Regions from separate parts of the Comamonas sp. CMM02 genome, predicted to be linked through region 2. Evidence: predicted binding sites of a transcription regulator. Region 2 holds the regulator's gene; the other holds the start of a gene.
The links. The regulator FNR, encoded in region 2, switches genes on or off when oxygen is low (the NO sensors DNR and NnrR bind a similar motif). The targets are predictions, from matches to a motif close to TTGATNNNNATCAA.
Positions count from the first base shown of each region.

Region 1: a site for FNR is predicted at 1,794-1,807, ahead of IB213_RS12285 (bacteriohemerythrin). Genes of this name have one in related genera too.

Region 1 is NZ_JACUZW010000003.1:594,922-599,513, reverse strand. It holds gene lpdA (dihydrolipoyl dehydrogenase) at 1-1,224, shown strand, start outside; gene IB213_RS12285 (bacteriohemerythrin) at 1,892-2,398, shown strand; partial or broken gene IB213_RS12280 (dihydrolipoyl dehydrogenase) at 2,657-2,996, shown strand; gene IB213_RS12275 (hypothetical protein) at 3,200-4,592, shown strand, end outside.
Region 2 is NZ_JACUZW010000005.1:100,973-105,564, reverse strand. It holds gene ccoG (cytochrome c oxidase accessory protein CcoG) at 42-1,472, shown strand; gene IB213_RS15770 (FixH family protein) at 1,543-1,830, shown strand; gene IB213_RS15765 (hypothetical protein) at 2,017-2,268, shown strand; gene fnr (fumarate/nitrate reduction transcriptional regulator Fnr) at 2,379-3,104, opposite strand; gene hemN (oxygen-independent coproporphyrinogen III oxidase) at 3,341-4,592, shown strand, end outside.

The DNA of each region.
Region 1 (4,592 bases), on a different contig from region 2:
CACAAAGACAAGGTCATCAGCAAGCTGACTGGCGGTCTGGCCCAGATGGCCAAGATGCGCAAGGTCACCGTCGTGCGCGGTGTCGGTACTTTTGTGGGCTCGCACCACATTGAAGTGGCCGAAACCGAAGGCGACAAGCAAGCGCAAACCGGCAGCAAGAAGGTCATTCAATTCAAGAACGCCATCATTGCTGCAGGCTCGCAAGCCGTGCACCTGCCTTTCATGCCCAAGGACCCTCGCGTGGTCGATTCCACCGGCGCACTGGCGCTCAAGGAAGTGCCCAAGCGCATGCTGATCCTGGGTGGCGGCATCATCGGTCTGGAAATGGGCACCGTCTACAGCACACTGGGCGCACGCCTGGATGTGGTGGAAATGATGGACGGCCTCATGCAAGGCGCTGACCGCGATCTGGTCAAGGTCTGGCAAAAGATGAACGCGCCACGCTTTGACAACATCATGGTCAACACCAAGACCGTGGGTGCCGAAGCCACGCCCGAAGGCATCAAGGTGTCGTTCGCGCCAGCCAAAGACGGCATCACCGTGCCTGAGCCACAAACCTACGACCTCGTCTTGCAAGCCGTGGGCCGCACACCCAATGGCAAGAAGATTGGCGCAGACGCTGCCGGCGTAGCCGTCACCGACCGTGGCTTTATCGACGTTGACATCCAGATGCGCACCAACGTGCCGCACATCTTTGCCATTGGCGACATCGTGGGCCAGCCCATGCTGGCGCACAAGGCCGTGCACGAAGCGCACGTGGCCGCTGAAGTCATCGCTGGTGAATTGCAGGGGAACAAAGAGCTGGCAGCCGCCGCTTTCAATGCCCGCGTGATTCCAAGCGTGGCCTACACCGACCCCGAAGTGGCATGGGTGGGCCTGACCGAAGACCAGGCCAAGGCGCAAGGCATCAAGGTCAAAAAGGGCCTGTTCCCCTGGGCAGCCTCGGGCCGTGCCATTGCCAATGGCCGCGACGAAGGCTTTACCAAGCTGCTGTTTGATGATTCACCCGAAGCCCACGGCCATGGCCGCATCTTGGGCGGCGGCATGGTCGGCACGCACGCTGGCGACATGATTGGTGAAATTGCACTGGCCATTGAGATGGGTGCAGACACTGTCGATATCGGCAAGACCATCCACCCGCACCCCACGCTGGGCGAAAGCATTGGCATGGCGGCAGAAGTGGCGCATGGCTCTTGTACCGATGTACCACCCGCACGCAAGTAATTAGCGCTTTCTAAAAAGTGCTTGCAACGCAAAAAGGCAACCTTCGGGTTGCCTTTTTTATTGTTTAAGAGCTGCTAACACCATCCAGTAAAACGAAGGTTAACGGTTGAGACGCAGGTGTGAAGCCGAAAGCAGTACTTAAGTACTGCAAGCAAAACAACGACGTATCAAAGCTTGTGTTTGCTGCTCTAAACCCATGGGGTGATTACAGACGCTTTGAGTTAAGTGCAGGCTGCGATTACTGCCAATGTGACCTGAAAATCTGACCCAATGCTACGGCGGTGTAGTCGATTAATTTTTCTGAGTTTGAAAGCATTAATTGCAAATTATGTGCAAGAGCTTTGGGTTGTGCTGCGCAGGCCAGCTACTGCTGCGGAGCGGGCATAGGTCACTTTTCAGTCAGTCTCTATGGCTTAAAACAGCAGATACTTGTCCGTTAATATGTAAATATTTTCATATTACGTAACTAATAATAATGGTAAATAATTTTACTTTTAGAAGCTATAGTAAAGAATATGCAATGCGTAGCAATGTCTGGAAACATGTATTACATATAATTTATGTGCGTTTTGACTTAAATCATACGTAAATAATATTAAAGGCATATTGCTTTGAAAAATGTTGTCCGGAATCTAAGATGAAAAGCGATAAATGAGGAGGTGAGTTTATGGCTATTTTAAATTGGGTTCCTGCCCTCAATATTGGTATTGAAGAAATTGATAGACAGCACAGGCGTATTGCTGATTACATCAATCGACTCTACGCATTGCGCGAAACACCTGACCGAAAATTGCTGGGAGTCGTGATTGCAGAGACCGTGGACTACACCCTTTCACATTTTGCTTTTGAAGAGGCCATGATTGAAGAAGCAGGGTACATGTTTTCAGGGCCTCACAAGCGCGTGCATGAGCTGTTTATACGCCGGGTCACTGAAATACAGCAGCGCTTCGAAGCAGGCGAGGATGTCGCCAACGAGCTGCACGGCATGCTGTCGCGCTGGTTGTTTAACCACATTCGCAATGAAGACCGTGGCTACGTGGATACCGTCAAGGCGTACCAGCGCATGCGAAACAAGAACACTAAAACGACCGAGCAGAAAATGAAAGAGGAGATCGTGAAAGAGTTGGAGGAAAAGCACAAACGCAAAGGATTTTTGGCAAGAATATTTTCTTGAACCAAGTTATCAAATAATTAATACTTGTTAAGTGCCATTGCAACTTCATAGCAATATTATTGAACTGATATTTAAATCTTTTTGATATAAAAATGCAGTGGTGATTTATTTGACCTCAATGGTTTGAATGTATTGTTAATTATTATTCAAAAATACATTGTTTGCTGCTTGGCAGCTTGTGACAAACCCGTGTAGACGCTGGCTGACTATCTGCAGTCAATCGATCAGCACATCCTACGCACGCACATTGCAGGCGCAACCGACCCCGAAGTGGCATGGATGAGCCTGACCGAAGACCAGGTCAAGGGGAAAGGTATCAAGGTCAAGAAGGGGCTGTTCCCTTGGGCCGCCTCGGGCAGTGCGCCATCGCCAATGGCTGCGACGAAGGCTTCATCCAACTGCTGTTTGACGATTCACCGGAAGCCCACGGCAATGGCCGGGCGCGATTGGCGAGATTGCTTTGGCCATTGAGATGGGCGCAGACACCTTCGCTGTTGACAAGACCATCCATCCGCACCCCACACTGGGTCAAAGCATCGGCATGGCGGCGGAAGTGCTGCACGAGTTTTGGACAGATGTGCCGACGCCCAGGGAGTGATTAGCAATTTCTAGAAAGTGCTTGATAAGCAAAAGGCAGCTATAAATTCTGATTTTTATTGTAAATTTGATAGCAGAAAGCTATTTATTTGCAAAGAGATACTCGTGATTTGATGGTTGGACTTTATTTTTTAATGCAATTTTCACTTTAAAAAATGTAACAGGCTTACTATAATTTTATTTTTAATAAATTTGGGGGAAGCTGTGCCAGAAAGATTGAATCTAACTAGAAGTGCTCAGTTTTATCGAAAGAAATCTGTTTTTAAGGAAGAGTTTGTTAAGGATATTATTAATGGTGCTAGTGATGGGGCAATAAACAAGGATAGTTTTGTTTTAGATGTTTTTAGAGTTTTGGGGGAGAATGATCAATCTTTTGAATTTATTTATTCTGCTAGAGTTTTTGAAATAAATAGGCCTGTTTATTTCCTGGAAGGTGATTTTTATGATGTTATTTACGCCTTTATTCTTGTAATTGAAATTGATGAATATTTGTCGATAATTAAAAAAAGTTGCTCAAATATAAATGATGTTTTGGAATTAAACTTTGATCTGGTTGAAAGTAAAGAAATTACTTCAAAATTTGATAATAATGTTGAATTTCAAAAACTTGCTGTTAGGAATATGACGGTTTCTGATAGTGCAATGCGAGCCAAAGCGTACGAAGCAACAAATTTGAATGGGTTGCTTTCACTTTATGGCGCTGGTAGATCTATTCCTTATTTTTTAAAATTAAGAAAAGGAGGTGAATTGAAAACTATTTCCGGAACAGGGCGTATAACAGAATTTAATCCTAGAGAAAATATTAATGCTATTTCTTTGTGGGTTAAGAATCAAATAGATTTAATAAAATCACCATCAGTAGAGAATTTTCTAGATTCATTTGCCGGGAAAATTGATCTTGATGATGTGCTCGTACGTTCATCACCGAATGCTATCTTGATAGAAGCTGGATCTTTATATGATCGGTTAAAAAAAGAGGGGCTTAAGTTAGGGCGGAATAAGTCTGGAAAAAAAATTGAACTATCTAATGGATTTCAAAAAGCAATTTTTTCTAGGTTGGAAAAGGTCTATGAGATAAATTCATCGCTTGATATTTTGAAGGCAGGTCGTGCTTCAAGAATTAAGAAAAACAAAAAAACACTAAGCGTGCATTCAAAATTTTTAGAAAAAATATATGTTTTTGAAGATGATGATAAATATGAGACTTTGCAAAAATTCATTATAAAGAACGGTTTTTACAGCATAACTTTTGATGATCCTAAGTTTATGTACTTCATGGGGTCATGCTTTGAGGATTCATCTAGTATTTCGCAAATCGATGAGGTTTTAGAAATGCTTAAACCTTTTTCTTTGATGTCTAATGTTAAGTCTGAAAAGGGTAATTTTAGGAAAAATAGTAAAAACTTCTCAAAAGACTCTATGTTTTATATGATTGAAAATCTACATAAGAAAGATAATTATATTTTTTGCGATGATTTGGGTAATGAATGGGCAGATCATATAACATTTAATATAGATAAAAAACAAATATCTTTTATTCATTCTAAGCATGGAGATTTGAGTAAATCTGCAAGTAATCTCCATGATGTTGTTTCTC
Region 2 (4,592 bases):
GTGCCGCCTTTTTCTTTGGTGCGATTTAGGGAGTGTGACCCATGAGTTCCGAGCAGAAAAAACCGCAAAAAACCATTCCTATCAAAGCGGAAAGCCAGGAAAAAACCGTATCGTTTTTTGAAGCGCATAAAAAGATTTATCCGCGCTCCATCAGCGGAAAATTCATGAACTGGCGCTGGGCAATGGTGTGGCTGACGCAGTTGTTTTTTTATGGTTTGCCGTGGCTGGAATGGGGGCAGCGGCAGATGGTCTTGTTTGACCTGGGTGCCCGCCGTTTTTATTTGTTCGGCTACGTGCTGTATCCGCAGGACTTCATCTACCTCACGGGCTTGCTCATCATTAGTGCTTTGGCGCTGTTTCTGTTTACGGCGGTAGCGGGTCGGCTGTGGTGTGGTTTTGCATGCCCGCAAACGGTGTATAGCGAAATCTTCATGTGGATTGAGCACAAAGTCGAAGGCGACCGTAGTGCGCGTATCCGGTTGGATCAATCCGGCTGGACCTTGGAGAAGGTCTGGCGCAAGACGCTCAAGCAGTTTTTGTGGATTGCCATCGCTTTATGGACAGGGTTTACTTTTGTTGGCTACTTTGTACCTATCCGTGAGCTGGGTGGCGAGTTGTTGGCTCTGGAAGGTGGCTGGCAGATTTTTTGGGTACTGTTTTATGGTTTTGCCACTTACGGCAATGCCGGCTACATGCGTGAGCAAGTCTGCAAATACATGTGTCCTTACGCACGCTTTCAGAGCGCGATGTTTGACAAGGACACTCTGGTTGTTAGTTATGACGCACTGCGTGGTGAAAATCGGGGTCCTCGCAAAAAAGAAGTAGATTACAAGGCGCAAGGACTGGGCGACTGCATTGACTGCAAGCTGTGTGTCCAGGTCTGCCCCGTCGGCATTGATATTCGTGATGGTCTGCAGTACGAATGTATTGGTTGTGGCTTGTGTATCGATGCTTGTAATAACGTCATGGACAACATGCATTACCCACGGGGCCTGATTCGCCTGACCACACAAAATGCAGTCAGCAAAGGTTGGCCAGGCTCCCAGATCTGGAGACGGATTGCACGCCCCAGGGTGTTGATTTATGCAGCCATCTTGCTGGGACTGTCCGCGGCAATGGTGTTTAGCATGGCGGTGCGAGAGCCATTGAAAGTCGATGTGATCCGAGATCGTGCATCGCTGGCGCGTATTGCGGCGGGCGGGAAGCTGGAGAACGTATACCGTCTGCAAGTCATGAATGCCACGGAAGAAGCGCAAACCTATACGGTGACTGTGGATGGCCTTGAAGGCATTGAGCTGGTAGAGGGGCGCGAGGTGGCTGTGGATTCGGCGCAGACGCGTGGCGTTGCTGTACGGGTGCAAATTCCGTATGGAACTGCAGATTCAGGCTCGCATCGAATTGAGTTCGAGATTTCTGCGCAAAGTGGAAAAGGTCACGTACGAGAAAAGTCTGTTTTCTTGGTGCCCCGCTAAGAAAGTGTTATTTGCGGTGAGCAGGGCGCAAGCTCTGCACACCATGTCTAAAGATGAAAGAAAGTTTGGCATGTCTCAGAACGTAAAAAAACTGGAAACACGATCTGGCCCATGGTGGAAATATGGCCACGTGTGGCTGGTCTTGTCTGGACCGGCGATTGTGGTGGTGGCTGGTATTTTGACGGCGGTGATCGCTGCGCGTGGTGCTGATCCAATTGTCGATGCGGATTACTACCAAAAGGGTGTGAACATCAACGAACAGTTACGCAACCAGGACAAGAGCTATGCGCCAGCCAATGCGGTGCGCAATCACGCAGTAACACCGGATGCGGATTTGCCTGATTTAACGCCTAAATAATTTAAATTTACTGGTAAAGATAGCTGCTTGCGCTTATGTTGCAAGGGATTCAGGTATTAATGACTTTGAAATCCTTTGTTAATAAGCGCAAGCAGCTATCTTTTTTATTTGGTATTTGTCCCACGCTGATATTGAAAATACGGTGTGCACAATAAAAGCGTTAAACCAAACCACAAAGGAAGACATATGTTGGCACAACGCTGGATGTGGATTGCCTGGCCTGCTTTTTTGGCAGCAGGTGTGATGGAAATGCTGGTTTTTTCTGTGTTTGATCCTATGGATATGTCGTGGTGGGGGCAAAGTGTTGAGTTATCACGCAGCGCTGTCTATACGATTGCCTTCTTTATTTTCTGGGCAGTATTTTCAGTGGCGGGCTATTTGACAATGCTGCTGTCCATACCCGCAGCGAAGGTCAACGGAGAACCTTCCATATCCTGAGGGAGGTCCTCGATGTTTTCTATCGATGTCAGGTAGGGCAGCCATAAAAAAAGCCTCCCAAAGCGATAGCGTGGGAGGCTTTTGGGCTGGCTGAACCAGCCTGCAATTTCTTATTTATTGCTTTCGTGCTGGCTGTTCACCAGACGTTGCAATGCAGCCGTGTCCAGAATGCGGACGTGGCGTTGCTTGACTTCGACCATGCCTTCTTCCACAAACTTGGAGAAGGTGCGGCTCACTGTCTCCAGCTTGAGGCCCAGGTAGCTGCCGATTTCCTCGCGTGTCATGCGCAGCACCAGCTCTGACGAGGAAAAACCCCGAGCGTGAAGGCGCTGTACCAAGTTCAAAATAAATGCTGCCAAGCGTTCTTCAGCACGCATGCTGCCAAGCAGGAGCATGACGCCGTGCTCGCGCACAATTTCCCGGCTCATCACTTTGTGCACATGGGTTTGCAGGGCAGTCACTTCGCGCGAAATTTCCTCCAGCCCATCAAACGGCATGACGCAAACTTCCGCATCTTCTAGTGCGACGGCATCGCAAGTGTGGTGATCATTGACGATGCCATCCAGGCCGATGATCTCGCCTGCCATTTGAAAGCCCGTCACCTGATCCCGGCCATCTTCGGTTGCCACGCAAGTTTTGAAAAACCCCGTACGAATGGCATACAGCGACGTGAAGGCTTCTCCGTTGCGAAACAGCGTTGCTCCACGTTTGACTTTGCGGCGCGTTGCCACAATGTCATCAATGCGCTGCAACTGCTGCTCGCTCAGGCCCACGGGCATGCAGAGTTCGCGCAGATTGCAGTTGGAACAGGTTACTTTGATGGATGGTGGAGTCATGTACTCAAAAGCCCATATGTCTATGAGTAAGACGTAGGCTAGATGTTAAAAAAAATAGAAACGGAACTATCAGAGTGAAGAGCGCAGCCATGAATGATTTGAATCAAAGTGTGGCATTGGTTTTACGAATGATATGAATCAAATTGTGGCATTGCTTTTACATCGCCCCCTTGATTCAAGTCAAGGATAAACGTGGCTTATTGTTGCAAAGTAGGGGCAACAAGGAAAAAAGATTCATGACTGTAGTCACCCCCGAACTCTTGCGACGCTATGACGTGCCTGGTCCACGCTACACCTCTTACCCCACTGCTGACAGGTTTGTGGAGGCATTTGGTGATGATGACTATATCTTGGCGTTGAAGCAGCGCAAAGTGACCGCTGCGGCAAAGCAGCCAATGTCGCTCTACGTGCACATTCCTTTTTGTGAGTCCCTGTGCTACTACTGCGCCTGCAACAAGATTATTACCAAACACCATGAGCGTGCTGTCACCTACATGCGCTATTTGGAGCGCGAGGTGGATTTGCACCTGCAGCACTGTGGCCGTGGGCAAGTTGTCAGCCAGTTTCACGTCGGTGGGGGTACGCCCACTTTCCTTACGGATGAAGAGTTGCGCGAGCTGTGGCGCATGCTGGGTCAGCGTTTTGACTTTGATCCCGCTGGCGAATATTCGATTGAGGTAGATCCAAGGACGGTGACGCGTGAGCGCTTGGCGGTGCTCAAAGAGATCGGGTTTAACCGCCTGAGCTTTGGTGTTCAGGATTTTGATCCTGAGGTGCAAAAAGCGGTGCACCGTGAACAGCCTGCAGAGCAGGTGTTTGATCTGGTGGCAGCATCTCGTGAGCTGGGCTTTGAGTCGATCAATGTCGATTTGATTTACGGCTTACCCAAGCAGAATGCAGAGTCATTTGCCCGCACATTAAAGCAGGTTGCGGCGTTGCGCCCAGATCGTATTGCCCTGTATGCCTATGCACATTTGCCCGAGCGTTTCAAGCCGCAGCGCCGTATCTTGCAAGAAGACCTTCCTTCTGCGCCCGACAAAGTAAGCATGCTGTCTTCTTCCATCGAGAGCTTCATCGCTGCAGGCTATGTGTATGTGGGGATGGATCACTTCGCCTTGCCTGAAGATGCGCTGGCGATTGCTAAACGGCAAGGACGCCTGCACCGTAACTTCCAGGGCTATAGCACGCAACCGGATTGTGATTTGATCGCGCTGGGTGTGTCTGCAATTGGTCGTGTTGGGGCCACTTACAGCCAGAATGCGAAGACCTTGGAAGAGTATTACGACTTGCTCGATCAAGATCGTCTGCCCGTTGTTCGAGGTTTGGCGTTAACGCGAGACGACACCATTCGCCGGGCCGTAATCATGACCATCATGTGTCAAGGCGAAGTACTCTATGAATCCATTAACAGCGCTTGGCTGATCGATTTTAAAAAGTACTTTGCGACAGAGATTGAAGCTCTGGCCTCTCAGCAAGAAGAGGGTCTGG